One region of the Streptomyces sp. NPDC002206 genome, then DNA from elsewhere that is predicted to be linked to it. Evidence: riboswitches for the same ligand, from Rfam matches in the RefSeq annotation. Region 1 holds a riboswitch; the other holds the start of a gene.

Region 1 (7,041 bases):
GATCAGGGCCGAGTGCCCCTGGACCTCGCAGAAGACCCATCAGGGTCTGGCCAAGTACGCCATCGAGGAGGCGTACGAACTGGTCGAGGCGATCGAGGACGGCGACCGCGACGAGCTGCGTGAGGAACTCGGGGACGTACTCCTTCAGGTCGTCTTCCACGCCAGGATCGCGGAGGAGGACGAGGACCAGCCGTTCTCCATCGACGATGTCGCGGCCACCCTCGTCGAGAAGCTGATCCACCGCCACCCGCATGTCTTCGGCGACGAGACCGCCGAGACCCCGGAGGACGTGCACGCGCACTGGCTGCGCACCAAGGCCATCGAGAAGCAGCGCGACTCGGTCACCGACGGCGTGCCGCTCGGCCAGCCCGGTCTGGCGCTGGCGGCGAAGCTGGCCGGCCGGGTCCGTACCGCCGGACTCGATGTGGCGCTCCCCGCGGGGGACGGCATCGGGTACGAGCTCCTCGCCCTCGCCGTACGCGCGGAACAGGACGGCACCGACCCCGAGGCCGCGCTGCGCGCCGCCGGCCGCGCCTACCGGGACGCGATCCTCGCGGCGGAGGGCAACGGATAACGTCAGGGGGTGAACGACAGCCCCGCCGAGACCCCTGCCGCCAGCCCCGCCGACGCCCCTGCGGACGGCCCCGAACTCTTCACATGGGAGTTCGCCACCGACCCGTACCCGGCCTACGCCTGGCTGCGCGAGCACAGCCCCGTGCACCGCACCGCGCTGCCCAGCGGGGTCGAGGCATGGCTGGTGACGCGGTACGTGGACGCCCGGCAGGCCCTCGCCGACACCCGGCTCTCCAAGAACCCGGCGCACCACGACGAGCCGGCGCACGCCAAGGGGAAGACCGGCATCCCGGGCGAGCGCAAGGCGGAGCTGATGACGCATCTGCTGAACATCGACCCGCCCGACCACACCCGGCTGCGCCGCCTCGTCTCGAAGGCGTTCACACCGCGCCGGGTCGCGGAGTTCGCGCCGCGCGTGCAGGAGCTGACGGACCGCCTCATCGACAACTTCATCGAGGAGGGAAGCGCGGACCTCATCCACGACTTCGCGTTCCCGCTCCCCATCTACGCGATCTGCGATCTGCTCGGCGTTCCGCGCGAGGACCAGGACGACTTCCGGGACTGGGCGGGCATGATGATCCGCCACGGTGGCGGGCCGCGCGGCGGGGTGGCGCGGTCGGTGAAGAAGATGCGCGGCTATCTCGCCGAACTCATCCACCGGAAGCGGGAGAACCCCGGGGACGATCTGATCTCGGGGCTGATCCGGGCCAGCGACCACGGCGAGCACCTCACCGAGAACGAGGCCGCCGCCATGGCCTTCATCCTCCTCTTCGCCGGCTTCGAGACGACGGTCAACCTGATCGGCAACGGGGTGTACGCCCTGCTGCGCAACCCCGAGCAGCGGGACCGGCTGCAGCGCTCGCTCGACGCGGGGGAGACGGGGCTGCTGGAGACCGGAATCGAGGAACTGCTGCGGTACGACGGTCCGGTGGAGCTGGCGACCTGGCGGTTCGCCACCGAACCGCTGGTGCTCGGCGGCCGGCGGATCGCGGCGGGCGACCCCGTACTGGTGGTGCTCGCCGCCGCGGACCGGGATCCGGAACGGTTCGCCCACCCCGACACCCTCGACCTCTCCCGGCGTGACAATCAGCACCTCGGCTACGGTCACGGCATCCATTACTGCCTGGGGGCGCCGCTCGCCCGACTGGAGGGACAGGCCGCGCTGGCCACGCTGCTGAGACGCCTACCGGACCTGCGCCTTGCGGTGGAACCTACCGATTTGCGGTGGCGCGGAGGGCTCATCATGCGCGGACTGCGCACTCTTCCCGTGGAGTTCGATCCCGGACATCGCTCCGGCGAAAGTGACACTCCGTCAACTCTGTGACTTTCACGTGATCTGCGCTGCATCGACTTGTGACAAGCGTTCGACTGCCGCTACCTTCACCGTTCGACTCACCAGTCACTTGTCAGTCACACGGAAGGCAACCGCATGGGCTCCGCGAACGGCAGACACCGTCGCCCTCGTCAGGCACCCGCCATCGTCGTCGCCGCAGGCGTCACCGGCTCGGCCATCGCCATCCCGCTGCTCGGTGCGGCCGGTGCGCACGCGGCCGGCGCCACGACCTGGGACCGGGTCGCCGAGTGCGAGAGCGGCGGCATGTGGAGTGCCGACCTCGGCAACGGCTTCTACGGCGGTCTCCAGTTCTCGCAGGACACCTGGAAGTCGTACGGCGGCGAGGCGTACGCCTCGCGTGCCGACCTCGCCAGCCGCTCGCAGCAGATAGCGGTCGCCGAGAAGGTCCTCGACGACCAGGGGCCACGGGCGTGGCCCAGCTGTGCGGTGATCTCCGGGCTCACGGTGGACGGGACGCTGCCGGGTGTCGACCCGGGAAGTCTGCTGTCGGCCGACCCGACGCAGAGCGCGGACCCGTCCGACGAATCGTCGGACGAGGCGAGCCCCTCGGGCGGATCGAAGTCGTCGTCCGCCAAGTCGTCGAAGTCATCCGGCAAGACGTCGGGCAAGGCGTCGGGTCAGGCGTCGAGCGAGTCGTCATCCGATGTGTCGGATACGTCCGGTTGGGCTGACTCGTCCCTCTCCTCCGATTCTTCCGGCAGCGAGACGGGCGGTAAGCACCGTGGCGCGCCGGCCCCCGAGGTGAGCCAGGGCGCGGGAACGGACGGTGACCGCGACTCGGGCCGCCATGCTTCCCGCGGTAACAGTGGCGGACGCGACACGCGCGGCTCGGCCGCCGACGGCACATACACCGTTCGGCCGGGCGACAACCTCTGGGCAATTGCTGATGCACAGAAGGTTCATGGCGGATGGCCGGCGCTCTATGAGGCCAACAAGAGTGCTGTCGGCGACGACCCGGATCTCATTCTTCCTGGCCAGAGCCTCGAGCTCGGCGTGAAGGCGGAGTGAGACCGGTCTGATCAACAGCTTAAATCACCCCAAAAATCAGGGTAGTTCAGAGGCCTATGTCCGCTTATGCGTAAGTGAGACATGGGTCTCTTTGCGTCAATCGGCGTGTCTTGTCTGCCGGCTCTGCCCGTATCGCCCCCCACCTGCGAAAACGATGACCGGCCGGACGCAAGAAGGGGATGATTGCCCGTTATGCCCGTCTTTGAATGTGGGGGTTGCGTGCGTTTACGGTCGGAACCGCTCGCACCGCGGGCCCCGTCGACCGTCACGCCGAATCCTGCCGTCGGTCGAAGGGAACAGACGCGTAAAGCGCCGTAGGCAGGAGCGGGGGACCCAGGTAAGCGCCGGGCCCGATGGTCGAAGGACCGTCAGGACCGGCTTGGGGTGAAGTCGCGTGCTAGGACGTGCGACCGGGCAACTCACTTGGCCCGAACCCGACAGCTCACCTCGTAGGCGTCGGTGAGGAGAACCATGCTGCTGAACAGCAAGGGCAAGAACCGCCGCCCGTCCAAGGTCGTCCGTGTGGCCACGCTCGCCGGTGTCGCCGGTGCCGCAATCGCCGTTCCCCTGATGGGTGCCACGGGCGCCTCCGCCGCCTCCGTCGCCACGTGGGATGCCGTCGCCCAGTGCGAGTCCGGTGGCAACTGGTCCATCAACACCGGCAACGGCTACTACGGCGGCCTGCAGTTCTCGCAGTCCAGCTGGGCTGCCGCCGGTGGCACGCAGTACGCCCCGCGGGCCGACCTGGCCACCAAGGCCCAGCAGATCGCCGTCGCCGAGAAGCTCCTCGACATGCAGGGTCCGGGTGCCTGGGGCTGCGCCGGTGCCGGCAACCTGACCAACGACGGTGTCGACCCGGGCGTCGACACCGGCTCCGCCGCCGCGAAGCCGGCCGCCGCGAAGCCGGCCGCGCCGAAGCCGGCCGCGCCGAAGCCGGCCGAGCACACCGAGGCCCCCACCGCCTCCCGCTCGGACCGCGGCACCGCCCCCGAGGCCGCGAAGACCGTCACCACGCCGACCGGCCAGAAGGTCGCGAAGGGCGACGGCGAGTACAAGGTGAAGGCCGGTGACTCGCTCAGCAAGATCGCCGAGGCGCACAAGGTGAAGGGCGGCTGGCACCAGCTGTTCAAGCTGAACAAGGACATCGTCAAGGACGCCGACCTGATCTTCCCGGGTCAGCAGCTCCACCTGACGAAGTAGTACGCACCTCAGCAGAAAAGCTCTCTCCTCCCCTGAGCACCCCGACCCGGCGCGGATTCCCCCGTACGCGCGGGGTCGGGGTTTCTGCGCTCACCGTTCAACTGTTGTGGTTACCGCTCAGTAAGTTTCTGGATATTTGCCCGTCTAAGGGTGCCCTTGGGTCCTTTTTCGTCCCAGGAGGCGGGCGGTCGCCGAACACAGTGGGCCAAGGCGGTTAGGCTCTTGGCGCAAGGCCAAAGCGACCCTGCACAACCAGCGTCATATCCCAGAAGGAGATGCCTCGTGCCGTCCATCGACGTCGTCGTAGCCCGGGAAATCCTCGACTCCCGCGGAAACCCCACGGTCGAGGTCGAGGTTGGCCTCGACGACGGCAGCACCGGCCGTGCTGCTGTTCCGTCCGGCGCCTCCACCGGTGCGTTCGAGGCCATTGAGCTTCGCGACGGTGACCCCAACCGTTACCACGGCAAGGGCGTCGAGAAGGCCGTCCTCGCCGTGATCGAGCAGATCGGCCCGGAGCTCGTCGGCTACGACGCGACCGAGCAGCGGCTGATCGACCAGGCGATGTTCGACCTGGACGCCACCGAGAACAAGGGCTCGCTCGGCGCCAACGCCATCCTCGGCGTCTCGCTGGCCGTCGCGCACGCCGCCTCCGAGGCCTCGGACCTGCCGCTGTTCCGCTACCTCGGTGGCCCGAACGCGCACCTGCTGCCCGTCCCGATGATGAACATCCTCAACGGTGGGTCGCACGCCGACTCCAACGTGGACATCCAGGAGTTCATGATCGCCCCGATCGGCGCGGAGTCCTTCTCCGAGGCCCTGCGCTGGGGCGCCGAGGTCTACCACACGCTGAAGAAGGTCCTGAAGACGAAGGGCCTGTCGACCGGTCTCGGCGACGAGGGTGGCTTCGCGCCGAACCTGGAGTCGAACCGCGCCGCCCTGGACCTCATCCTCGAGGCCATCAAGGAGGCCGGTTACGCCCCGGGCAAGGACATCGCGCTCGCGCTCGACGTCGCCGCCTCGGAGTTCTACAAGGACGGCAAGTACGAGTTCGAGGGCAAGTCCCGCTCGGCCGCCGAGATGACCGAGTACTACGAGGAGCTCGTCTCCGCGTACCCGCTGGTCTCCATCGAGGACCCGCTGTACGAGGACGACTGGGCCGGCTGGAACGTCATCACCCAGAAGCTCGGCGCCAAGGTGCAGATCGTCGGCGACGACCTGTTCGTCACCAACCCGGAGCGCCTGGCCCGTGGCATCGAGGAGGGCTCCGCCAACGCCCTGCTCGTCAAGGTCAACCAGATCGGTTCGCTGACCGAGACCCTGGACGCCGTCGAGCTGGCCCAGCGCAACGGCTTCAAGTGCATGATGTCCCACCGCTCCGGCGAGACCGAGGACGTCACCATCGCCGACCTCGCCGTCGCGGTGAACTGCGGTCAGATCAAGACCGGCGCCCCGGCCCGCTCGGACCGTGTCGCCAAGTACAACCAGCTGCTGCGTATCGAGGAGATCCTCGACGACGCGGCGGTGTACGCGGGCCGCTCCGCGTTCCCGCGCTTCAAGGGCTGATCGCAGGCCCGTCACGGGCCGAAGGCACCGGCCTCCGTCCGTCCCCGCACTCGGTCCCGTACCGTGTGCGGGGACGGACGTGCGTAGTGGGGAGGCGGAGACATGGCCGCGAAGGACCGGGACCGGTTCTCCACCGCGACCCGGCTGCGGCTGCTCGGAGAGCAGACCGCCGCCCGCGTCTACCGGTCCCAGAACCGCCGCCAGGCCCGCCGCTCCCGGCTCACCGGCCGGGCCGCTTTCCTCGCGCTTGTCGTCTGCTCCCTGGTGGTGGCGCTCGCGTACCCGATGCGGCAGTACGTGTCGCAGCGCGACGAGATCGCCGACCAGGAGCGGCTGGCGCAGGAGGCGGAGGCGCGCACCGAGGAGCTGCGCGACGAGAAGGCGCGCCTCCAGGACGACGCGTACATCCGGCGGCTGGCCCGGGAGCACCTGCACTACGTCCTTCCCGGGGAGACCGGTTACACCGTGGTCGACCCGGACGCGGCCAAGGAGCGCAGCGGAGGGTCGGAGGAGACCGACCGGCCGTGGCACTCGAACCTGTGGGACGGCGTGGACTCCGCCGACCGCGACTGACCCCTTCTCCTTTCTCCTGATCCTCTGCGGAACCGCAGTCCAAGCATCCCGAGTAGAACCAAGGCAGGCATGGAAACGCCCCCTCCCCAGACCGAATCCACCACGCCCACCGAGGCGGACATCGCCGCGTTCCAGCAGCAGCTCGGCCGCCCGCCGCGCGGGCTGCGCGCGATCGCGCACCGCTGCCCGTGCGGCAACCCGGACGTGGTCGAGACGCAGCCCCGGCTGGAGGACGGTACGCCGTTCCCGACGACGTACTACCTGACGTGCCCGCGCGCGGCGTCCGCGATCGGAACGCTGGAGGCGAACGGCGTCATGAAGGAGATGACGGAGCGTCTGGCCACGGACCCGGAGCTGGCGGCGGCGTACCGCAATGCGCACGAGGACTACATCGCCCGGCGTGACGCGATCGAGGTGCTGGAGGGCTTCCCCAGCGCGGGGGGTATGCCGGACCGGGTGAAGTGCCTGCATGTGCTGGTCGGGCACTCGCTGGCGGCGGGGCCGGGCGTGAATCCGCTGGGGGACGAGGCGATTGCGATGCTGCCGGAGTGGTGGCGCAAGGGGCCGTGCGTGACGCCGTGCGTGGCTCCGGGCGAGAGCGACGGGTGGACGGTCGACGCGAACGACAGCGGCCACTTCGCCTCCCGGCCGGCCGACGAGCCCGGTGAGGGGGACGGCCGGTGACCCGCGTTGCCGCCATCGACTGCGGAACCAACTCCATCCGGCTGCTCGTCGCCGATGCCGACCCCGCCACCGGTGAGCTGACCGAG
Region 2 (7,041 bases), on a different contig from region 1:
CGCTCCTCGCGGGCGACGACCCGGGCATGCGGATCGTGCCCTTCCGCGGGGAGTACTACGAGCTGGTCAGGCCGGATCTGGTGCGCGGGCTGGTCTACCCGGTCCCCGACCCGGCGTTCCCGTTCCTCGGGGTGCATCTGACCCGGGGCCACGACGGCAGCGTCCACGTCGGGCCGAACGCGGTGCCGGCGCTGGCCCGCGAGGGGTACGGCTGGCCGGTCGTACGCCCGAATGAGCTCTTGGACACGCTGGCCTGGCCCGGCTCCTGGCGGATCGCGCGCAGGCACTGGCGGTACGGGGCGGGAGAGGTGCACCGATCGCTGTCGAAGCGCGCGTTCACGGCGGCGGTGCGGCGGCTGCTGCCCGAGGTCACCGAGGATGATCTGCGACCCGCCGCGGCCGGTGTCAGGGCCCAGGCGGTACTGCGCGACGGCACGCTGGTGGACGACTTCCTGATCCGCGAGGCCCCGCACACCGTGCACGTACTGAATGCTCCGTCGCCCGCCGCTACGGCCTCGCTGCCCATCGGGCGGGAGGTGGCACGCAGGGCGCTGCTCCGGGCACGCGGGACGGGATGGAAGCCGCCCGCCGTAGAATCGGGGCATTGTGTCTGAGTCCTTGAATCCCGCCCCCGAGACCGACGAGTCCCACGATCTGCGTGTCGCCGCCTTCGAGCGGCAGCGCAGGCTGCGTCAGGAGCCGCGCTTCCCCGGCGGGCCCGCCGCCGATCCGGCCGGTTCGCACCACGAGCGCCGGATCCGCAGTTTCCAGCCGCGCCGCAGCCGTGTCACACCCGGCCAGGAGGACGCTCTGCAGCGGCTCTGGCCGAAGTGGGGTCTCGACATCGACGGGCAGTCGGTCCTCGACTTGCCGGAGCTGTTCGACGGGCTCCCGGTCGTGCTGGAGATCGGCTTCGGGATGGGTGAGGCCACCGCCCGGATGGCGGCCGACGACCTGGGCACCGGCATACTTGCCGTCGATGTGCACACCCCGGGCCAGGGCAACCTGCTCGGTCTCGCGGACCGGAACGGACTGTCCAACATCCGGGTGGCCAACGGTGACGCGATCATCCTGCTGCGCGAGATGCTGCCGCCGGACTCGCTGGACGGGCTGCGGGTGTACTTCCCCGACCCGTGGCCCAAGAAGCGCCACCACAAGCGGCGGCTGATCCAGCCGGAGTTCCTCGATCTGGTGGCGCAGCGGCTGAAGCCGGGGGCCGTGCTGCACTGTGCGACCGACTGGGAGCCGTACGCCGAGCAGATGCTGGAGGTGCTGACCGCGCACCCCCGCTTCGAGAACACCCAGGCGGACGGCGGCTACGCACCGCGGCCCGCGTTCCGGCCGCTGACCCGGTTCGAGGGACAGGGCCTGGACAAGGGCCATGTCGTGCACGACCTGCTGTTCGCCCGTCGCTGAGCCGCAGAGCTGCTGACCTGCTGATTTCCTGACGGGTCGGTACGCATCCCCCGTCGCCCCATGGTCAGTTGTCAGTCCCTCTCGTTAGGGTCATCGGGTGTCCGACGGGTCTGTGCAGCAGCAACAGTCGCAGCCGGCCGTCCCGCTTCTCCAGGAGCAGCGGGTCGGCGAGATCCTGGCGGCCGTGCCGGAGCGGGGCCAGTGGCGCTACCGGCCGCGCCGGGTCGGCCTGGTCTGGCGGAGCAAGACGTTCCGTGTCGGCGCGGTCTTCACGGTGCTGGCTCTCTGCGGGCTGGTGATCCTCGCCCTGGTCCGCGATCAGACGGGTACGGAGGGTTTCCTGGTCGGACTGGGTCTCGCCGTACTGCCCGTGCCGCTGCTGATGGCGGCGTTCCGCTGGCTGGACCGGGTCGAGCCGTGGTCCTGGCGGAATCTGCTGTTCGCCTTCGCCTGGGGCGCCTGCGCCGCCGCACTGATCGCGATCATCGCGAATTCGTTCGCGACCCGCTGGATCGCGACGGCCACCGCCGACCCGGCGAGCGCGGACACCCTCGGCGCCACGGTGATAGCACCGGTGGTCGAGGAGAGCGCGAAGGCCACGGCCGTCCTGCTGATCTTCCTCTTCCGCGGGCGCCACTTCAGCGGCATCCTCGACGGCGTCGTCATCGCGGGCTTCACCGCGACGGGCTTCGCCTTCACCGAGAACATCCTCTATCTGGGCAATGCCTTCGGCGAGGACCAGCAGATCGGCACCTCGGGCTTCGCGTCGGTGACGGCCGCGACGTTCTTCGTACGGGTCGTGATGACGCCGTTCGCGCACCCCCTCTTCACCGTGCTGACCGGCCTGGGTTTCGGATTCGCGGCGCTCTGCGCACGTCGTCACCGCATCCGCCGGATCCTGCTGCCGCTGCTCGGGCTGATCCTCGCGATGGGCATGCACGCCCTGTGGAACGGCTCGGGGTCGTTCGTTCCGTACGGCTTCTATGTCGTGTACGGGGTGTTCATGGTCCCGGTCTTCGGGCTGATCACCTGGCTGGTGATCTGGTCGCGGCAGCAGGAGCTGCGCACGCTGGCCACCGAGCTGCCCGCCTATGCGGCAGCCGGCTGGCTCACCCCGGCGGAGCCGCTCGCGCTCTCCTCGATGCGGGCCCGCGGCATGGCCCGGGACATGGCACGCCACCGGCACGCGAGTGCCTACGGAAGCGCGAGTGCGTACAGCACCTCGTACGGAGTGCCGTACACAAGTCCCGGCTACGGCTACCCCGCGCCCGGCCCGCCACCAGCCCACTCGCCGGCGTACGGCAGCAGCCGGGTCGTGGCGCAGGTCCGCAGTCATGCCAAGGCGCGCGGCAGAGCGGCCGCCCGTGCGGTCGCCGAGTACGAGTCGTTCGCGACGTCGCTGGCGTTCCTGCGCCGCCGGGCCCGCCGCGGGGCCGCGGACCCGGACTTCGTGGCGCGCGAGCTGGAGCTGCTGCACCACCTCTGGCAGCGCAGGGAGGTGGCGGCACCCGCGCTGACGTACGCGGCGCAGGCGACGGGCCGCCTGCACCCCCGGTACATATCTGCGGGGCCGGCCCCGCAGATGCAGTACGGCGGCTACAGCCCGAACCCGTATCTGCCACCCCATGCCCAGCAGCCGTATGTCCGGTCGCCGTACGGCAGCGGCCCGCCTCCGCGCTCCTGGTGAGGGCTCAGGCGGATGCCTCGGTGAGCTCCGCGAGTTCCTGCTCGGTCAGCTGAAGGTCGGCCATGGCCACCAGGGCGGGCACCTGCTCGACCGTACGGGCGGAGGCGATCGGTGCGGCGACGGTCGGACGGGCGGCGAGCCAGGCCAGGGCGACGGTCGCGATCTCGGCGCTGCGCTCCTTGGCGACCTTGTCGAGTGCGGCCAGGACCTGCTGTCCGCGCTCCGACGCCAGGTACTGGCCGGCCTTCTCGGCCCGCGCGCTCTCCACCGACGCACCCGGACGGTACTTACCGGTGAGGAAGCCCGAGGCCAGGGCGAAGTACGGGACGGCGGCGAGACCGGCGCGTGCGGCCGTCTCCTGGAGCTCACCCTCGTAGGTGTCGCGGGATACGAGGTTGTAGTGCGGCTGCAGGGCGACGTAACGGGCGAGCCCCTCGCGTTCGGAGAAGTCCAGGGACGCCCGGAGCCGCTCCGGGCTGATGTTGGAGGCGGCGACCTCGCGCACCTTGCCCTCCTTCACCAGCTGGTCGAGGGCGGTGATGATCTCCTCGACAGGAACGGTCTCGTCGTCGAAGTGCGTGTAGTAGAGGTCGATGTGGTCGGTGCCCAGCCGGTGCAGCGACTCCTCGGCCGCGGCCTTGATGGTGGCGGCGGAGAGCCCCTTGTACGCGGGGTGGGCGCCGACCTTGGTCGCGACGACGATGTCGGAACGGTTGGCGCGTGCGGCGAGCCACTTGCCGATGACCGTCTCCGACTCACCGCCCTCGTTGCCGGGGATCCACGCGGAGTACGCGTCGGCGGTGTCCAGGAAGTTGCCGCCCGCCGCGACGTACGCGTCGAGCACGGCGAACGACTGCTCCTCGTCGGCGGTCCAGCCGAAGACGTTGCCACCGAGCGCGAGCGGGAAGACCTGGAGGTCGGAAGTGCCGAGCTTACGAAGAGATGTCATAAATGGATCAACGGACTCCGCCGCGGCCGCTATTCCGTACCGGGGGGCCGCACGGGCATCCGCATCCGCATCCGCACCGGCGTCGCAAGGACCGGGGTGGAGCAGACCGGCAGCCCTGACGTCGGGGGGTGAGCGTCAGGACTGCCGGGTTTGAGAGGCCGGAGAACCGGCGCGGGCTCAGACGGTGAGGCCCTTGTCGCGCAGCCAGGTCATCGGGTCGATACCCGTGCCGTCCGGGGTGTGGACCTCCAGGTGGAGGTGGGGTCCGGTCACGTTGCCGGTGGCTCCGACGCGGCCGATGGTGTCACCGGTGGTGACCTTCTGGCCGACGCTGACGTCGATCGACGACTGGTGGCAGAACCACAGCTCCGTACCGTCCTCGAGCTCCAGGACCGTGCGGTAGCCGTACGAACCGGACCAGCCCGCCGACTTGACGGTGGCGCTGTGGATGGCCTTGATCGGGGTGCCGGTCGGCGCCGCGAAGTCGAGTCCGGTGTGGTAGCCGGAGGACCACATCGAACCGGCTTCACCGAAGGTCGAGGTGATCGTGTACGACGAGGTGGGGATGGCGTAGGAGGCGGCGAGCTTGGCCAGCCGGGCGGCCTCGGCCTTCGCCTTCGCCTCTTCCTCCGCCTTCTTCTTCTCGGCGGCGGCCTTGGCCTCGGCGACGTCCTGCTTCGCCTTGGCCTCGGCGGCAGCCTTCTCCGCGGCGGCCTTCTCCTCAGCGGCCTTGGCCTCCGCCTCGGCGGCGTTCTGCTGCTGCTCGGCCTGCTGGAGGATGCGGGCGCGCAGCGCCTCGCCGGCGTCGGTGGTGCCCTGCTCGGCCTCGGCGACGGTGATGCCGGCGCTGGTGAGCGGGGCGGCGGCAGCCGCGGACTTCGCCTGGTCGGTGGCGGACTCGTCGGAGAACAGGGCCCCCACGCCGGGAAGGGACTTGGCGTCGGGGAGGTTGTCCGCGAGGGAATCGGGAAGGGAGATGGAGACCGGCGGCTTGCTCTGCGCGGTGGCCATGCCACCCGCGCCCACGGCCGCGATGACGCCGACTCCGAGCACCGTGGAGCTGCGGGCCAGCCCGTTGCGCTGCTTGACGACGCGGTGCTTGCCGCGTACGGGGCGGACGGACTCCTCCGTGGGGTTCCATTCCTCCCACGCCCGGTCGGTCTCACCGAAACCGTCGGTCGCGAACTCAGTGGTGAACTCGGCGCCGAAATCGGTTCGCTGCTCGGTTCCGTACTCGGTCGTGAAGTCGGAGCCGAACCGGGAGGGGGCTTCGGGGGCAGGCTTGTTGGACGCCACGGGGGCGCACTCCTTTCCTTCCTTCTCGCCTACCGGGTTAGCTGACGGGTTCGGAGCAGGAAGGTCTCCTACGGATCCCTCTGCCTCTCACGAGACACAGGTGTCCGATTCACCCCATGTAGGTGGTTCCCCGGTTTCCTTGCGGAATTCGGCGCTCGCGCACGGTGCCGCCACTGACGACGGCTGGGACAACCGCGCTGCGTTATCGAACGTTAATAGACGGACGGGTCCGATTCCAAGCCGTTCCCACTGATCGTTAACGGTCTTGGCCTGGACTTTACGGGACACAATCGGGCGGAAACGGGCGAGTTGATCGCCACTCAACCACCACACGTTTTCTGACGTTGTATCAAATGTTATGCGGAGTGAGGCCTTTCGATTACGCACGGTGGCATCACTCTGCAAAACCCCTTCACCGACTCAGCTCTTCCTCGCTCGCGTCCCGGCCCACGATCTTCACAGTCCTGCGCCGCTTCGGCTGCCCCCGCGCGGGACGTGCGACCGCGAGCAGCGCCATGTCGTCGGTGGACCTGCCGCCGGTGTGCAGCCGTACGTCGTCGGCCAGCGCGGACAGCAGCTCCTCGGGCCCGGGAAAGATCCGCCCGCGCAGCCGGGCCGCCGGATCGTAGAAGTCCCCTTGGGCGTCCCGCGCCTCGGAGAGTCCGTCCGTGTACGCAAGCAGCGTCATCCCGGCGGCCAGCTCCCATACGTCGGCCCGGTCCGTCCACGCCCCCAGGTCCATGCCGAGCGGCAGCGCGGGCACCGTCGGGAACAACGCCTCCAGTGAGCCGTCGGGGTGGAGCAGCAGCGGCTCGGGATGACCGCGGTTGACGATCCGCACCTCGGCCGCACCGGGCGGGATCTCGGCGAGCACGGCGGTGACGAACCCCTCGACCGGATCGATCCCTCCCTGCCGCGCCCCCTCCCGCGCCAGCGCCCGCTCCAGCCTCCGCGCCACGCCCTCCAGCGAATCCTCCTGCTCGGCGGCCTCCCGGAACGCGCCGATGACCACCGCCACCGTCCCGACTGCTTCGAGGCCCTTGCCCCGCACGTCCCCGACCACGAGCCGTACCCCGTACGAGCTCTCCGCCACGGCGAACAGGTCACCACCGACGAATTCGTCCGCCTGGGCCGCCTCGTACCGCGCGGCGACATGGAGCCCCCCGATCCGCTCGGACGGCGTCGGCAGCACGGCCCGCATCGCGGTCTCCGCGATGACCCGCGCCGAAGCCAGCTGCTCGTTGCTGCGTCGTACGACCCGGTTGATGACGACGGCGAGGGCCGCGACCGTGATCACGGTGGCGAGCTCGATGAACGGCACGACGTGCAGCGGACTGCCGCTGGACAACCGCAGCGAGAGGATCGAGAAAACCGCGGCGACGCCGGTGAGGACGGTGCCGACCGGCGAGAAGAACGGTGCGGCGATCAACGGAGCGGCCACGAACATCGGCACGGCGGTGAAGGGCGGTGGGCTGAGGTAGTCGAACACCAGCCCACCGATGATCATCAGAGTCGGCAGCGCACGGACGAACCACCAGGCCCAGCCGCGCACCATGGCCCGCCCCCTGACCCGCCCCACGCGCAGCTCCTTCGCCATCCCCACCTGTGGTCTCCTGCCCGGCGCGCCCTGTGCTGCTCTGGGCGGTGCGCCCTGTGCTGTCCTGGGCGGTGCGCCCTGTGGTCTCATACCCCG

Evidence for each region. Region 1 has a riboswitch for cyclic di-AMP ahead of ACWCP8_RS23660 (transglycosylase family protein). Riboswitches for the same ligand answer to the same signal wherever they lie in the genome.
Region 2: linked by a shared signal. The riboswitch ahead of ACWCP8_RS12250 (M23 family metallopeptidase) and the one ahead of ACWCP8_RS23660 (transglycosylase family protein) in region 1 are both predicted to bind cyclic di-AMP.

What each region holds. Positions count from the first base shown of each region.
Region 1 covers NZ_JBSFCW010000013.1:72,588-79,628, forward strand. Annotated here, with positions in the region: gene ACWCP8_RS23645 (nucleoside triphosphate pyrophosphohydrolase) at 1-574, shown strand, start outside; gene ACWCP8_RS23650 (cytochrome P450 family protein) at 584-1,897, shown strand; gene ACWCP8_RS23655 (transglycosylase family protein) at 2,003-2,935, shown strand; cyclic di-AMP (ydaO/yuaA leader) riboswitch at 3,236-3,406, shown strand; gene ACWCP8_RS23660 (transglycosylase family protein) at 3,407-4,135, shown strand; gene eno (phosphopyruvate hydratase) at 4,418-5,698, shown strand; gene ACWCP8_RS23670 (FtsB family cell division protein) at 5,801-6,271, shown strand; gene ACWCP8_RS23675 (DUF501 domain-containing protein) at 6,341-6,955, shown strand; gene ACWCP8_RS23680 (Ppx/GppA phosphatase family protein) at 6,952-7,041, shown strand, end outside.
Region 2 covers NZ_JBSFCW010000005.1:15,146-22,186, forward strand. Annotated here, with positions in the region: gene lhgO (L-2-hydroxyglutarate oxidase) at 1-614, shown strand, start outside; gene trmB (tRNA (guanosine(46)-N7)-methyltransferase TrmB) at 607-1,416, shown strand; gene ACWCP8_RS12240 (PrsW family intramembrane metalloprotease) at 1,514-3,103, shown strand; gene ACWCP8_RS12245 (aldo/keto reductase) at 3,108-4,052, opposite strand; gene ACWCP8_RS12250 (M23 family metallopeptidase) at 4,230-5,348, opposite strand; cyclic di-AMP (ydaO/yuaA leader) riboswitch at 5,360-5,512, opposite strand; gene ACWCP8_RS12255 (PP2C family protein-serine/threonine phosphatase) at 5,761-6,903, opposite strand.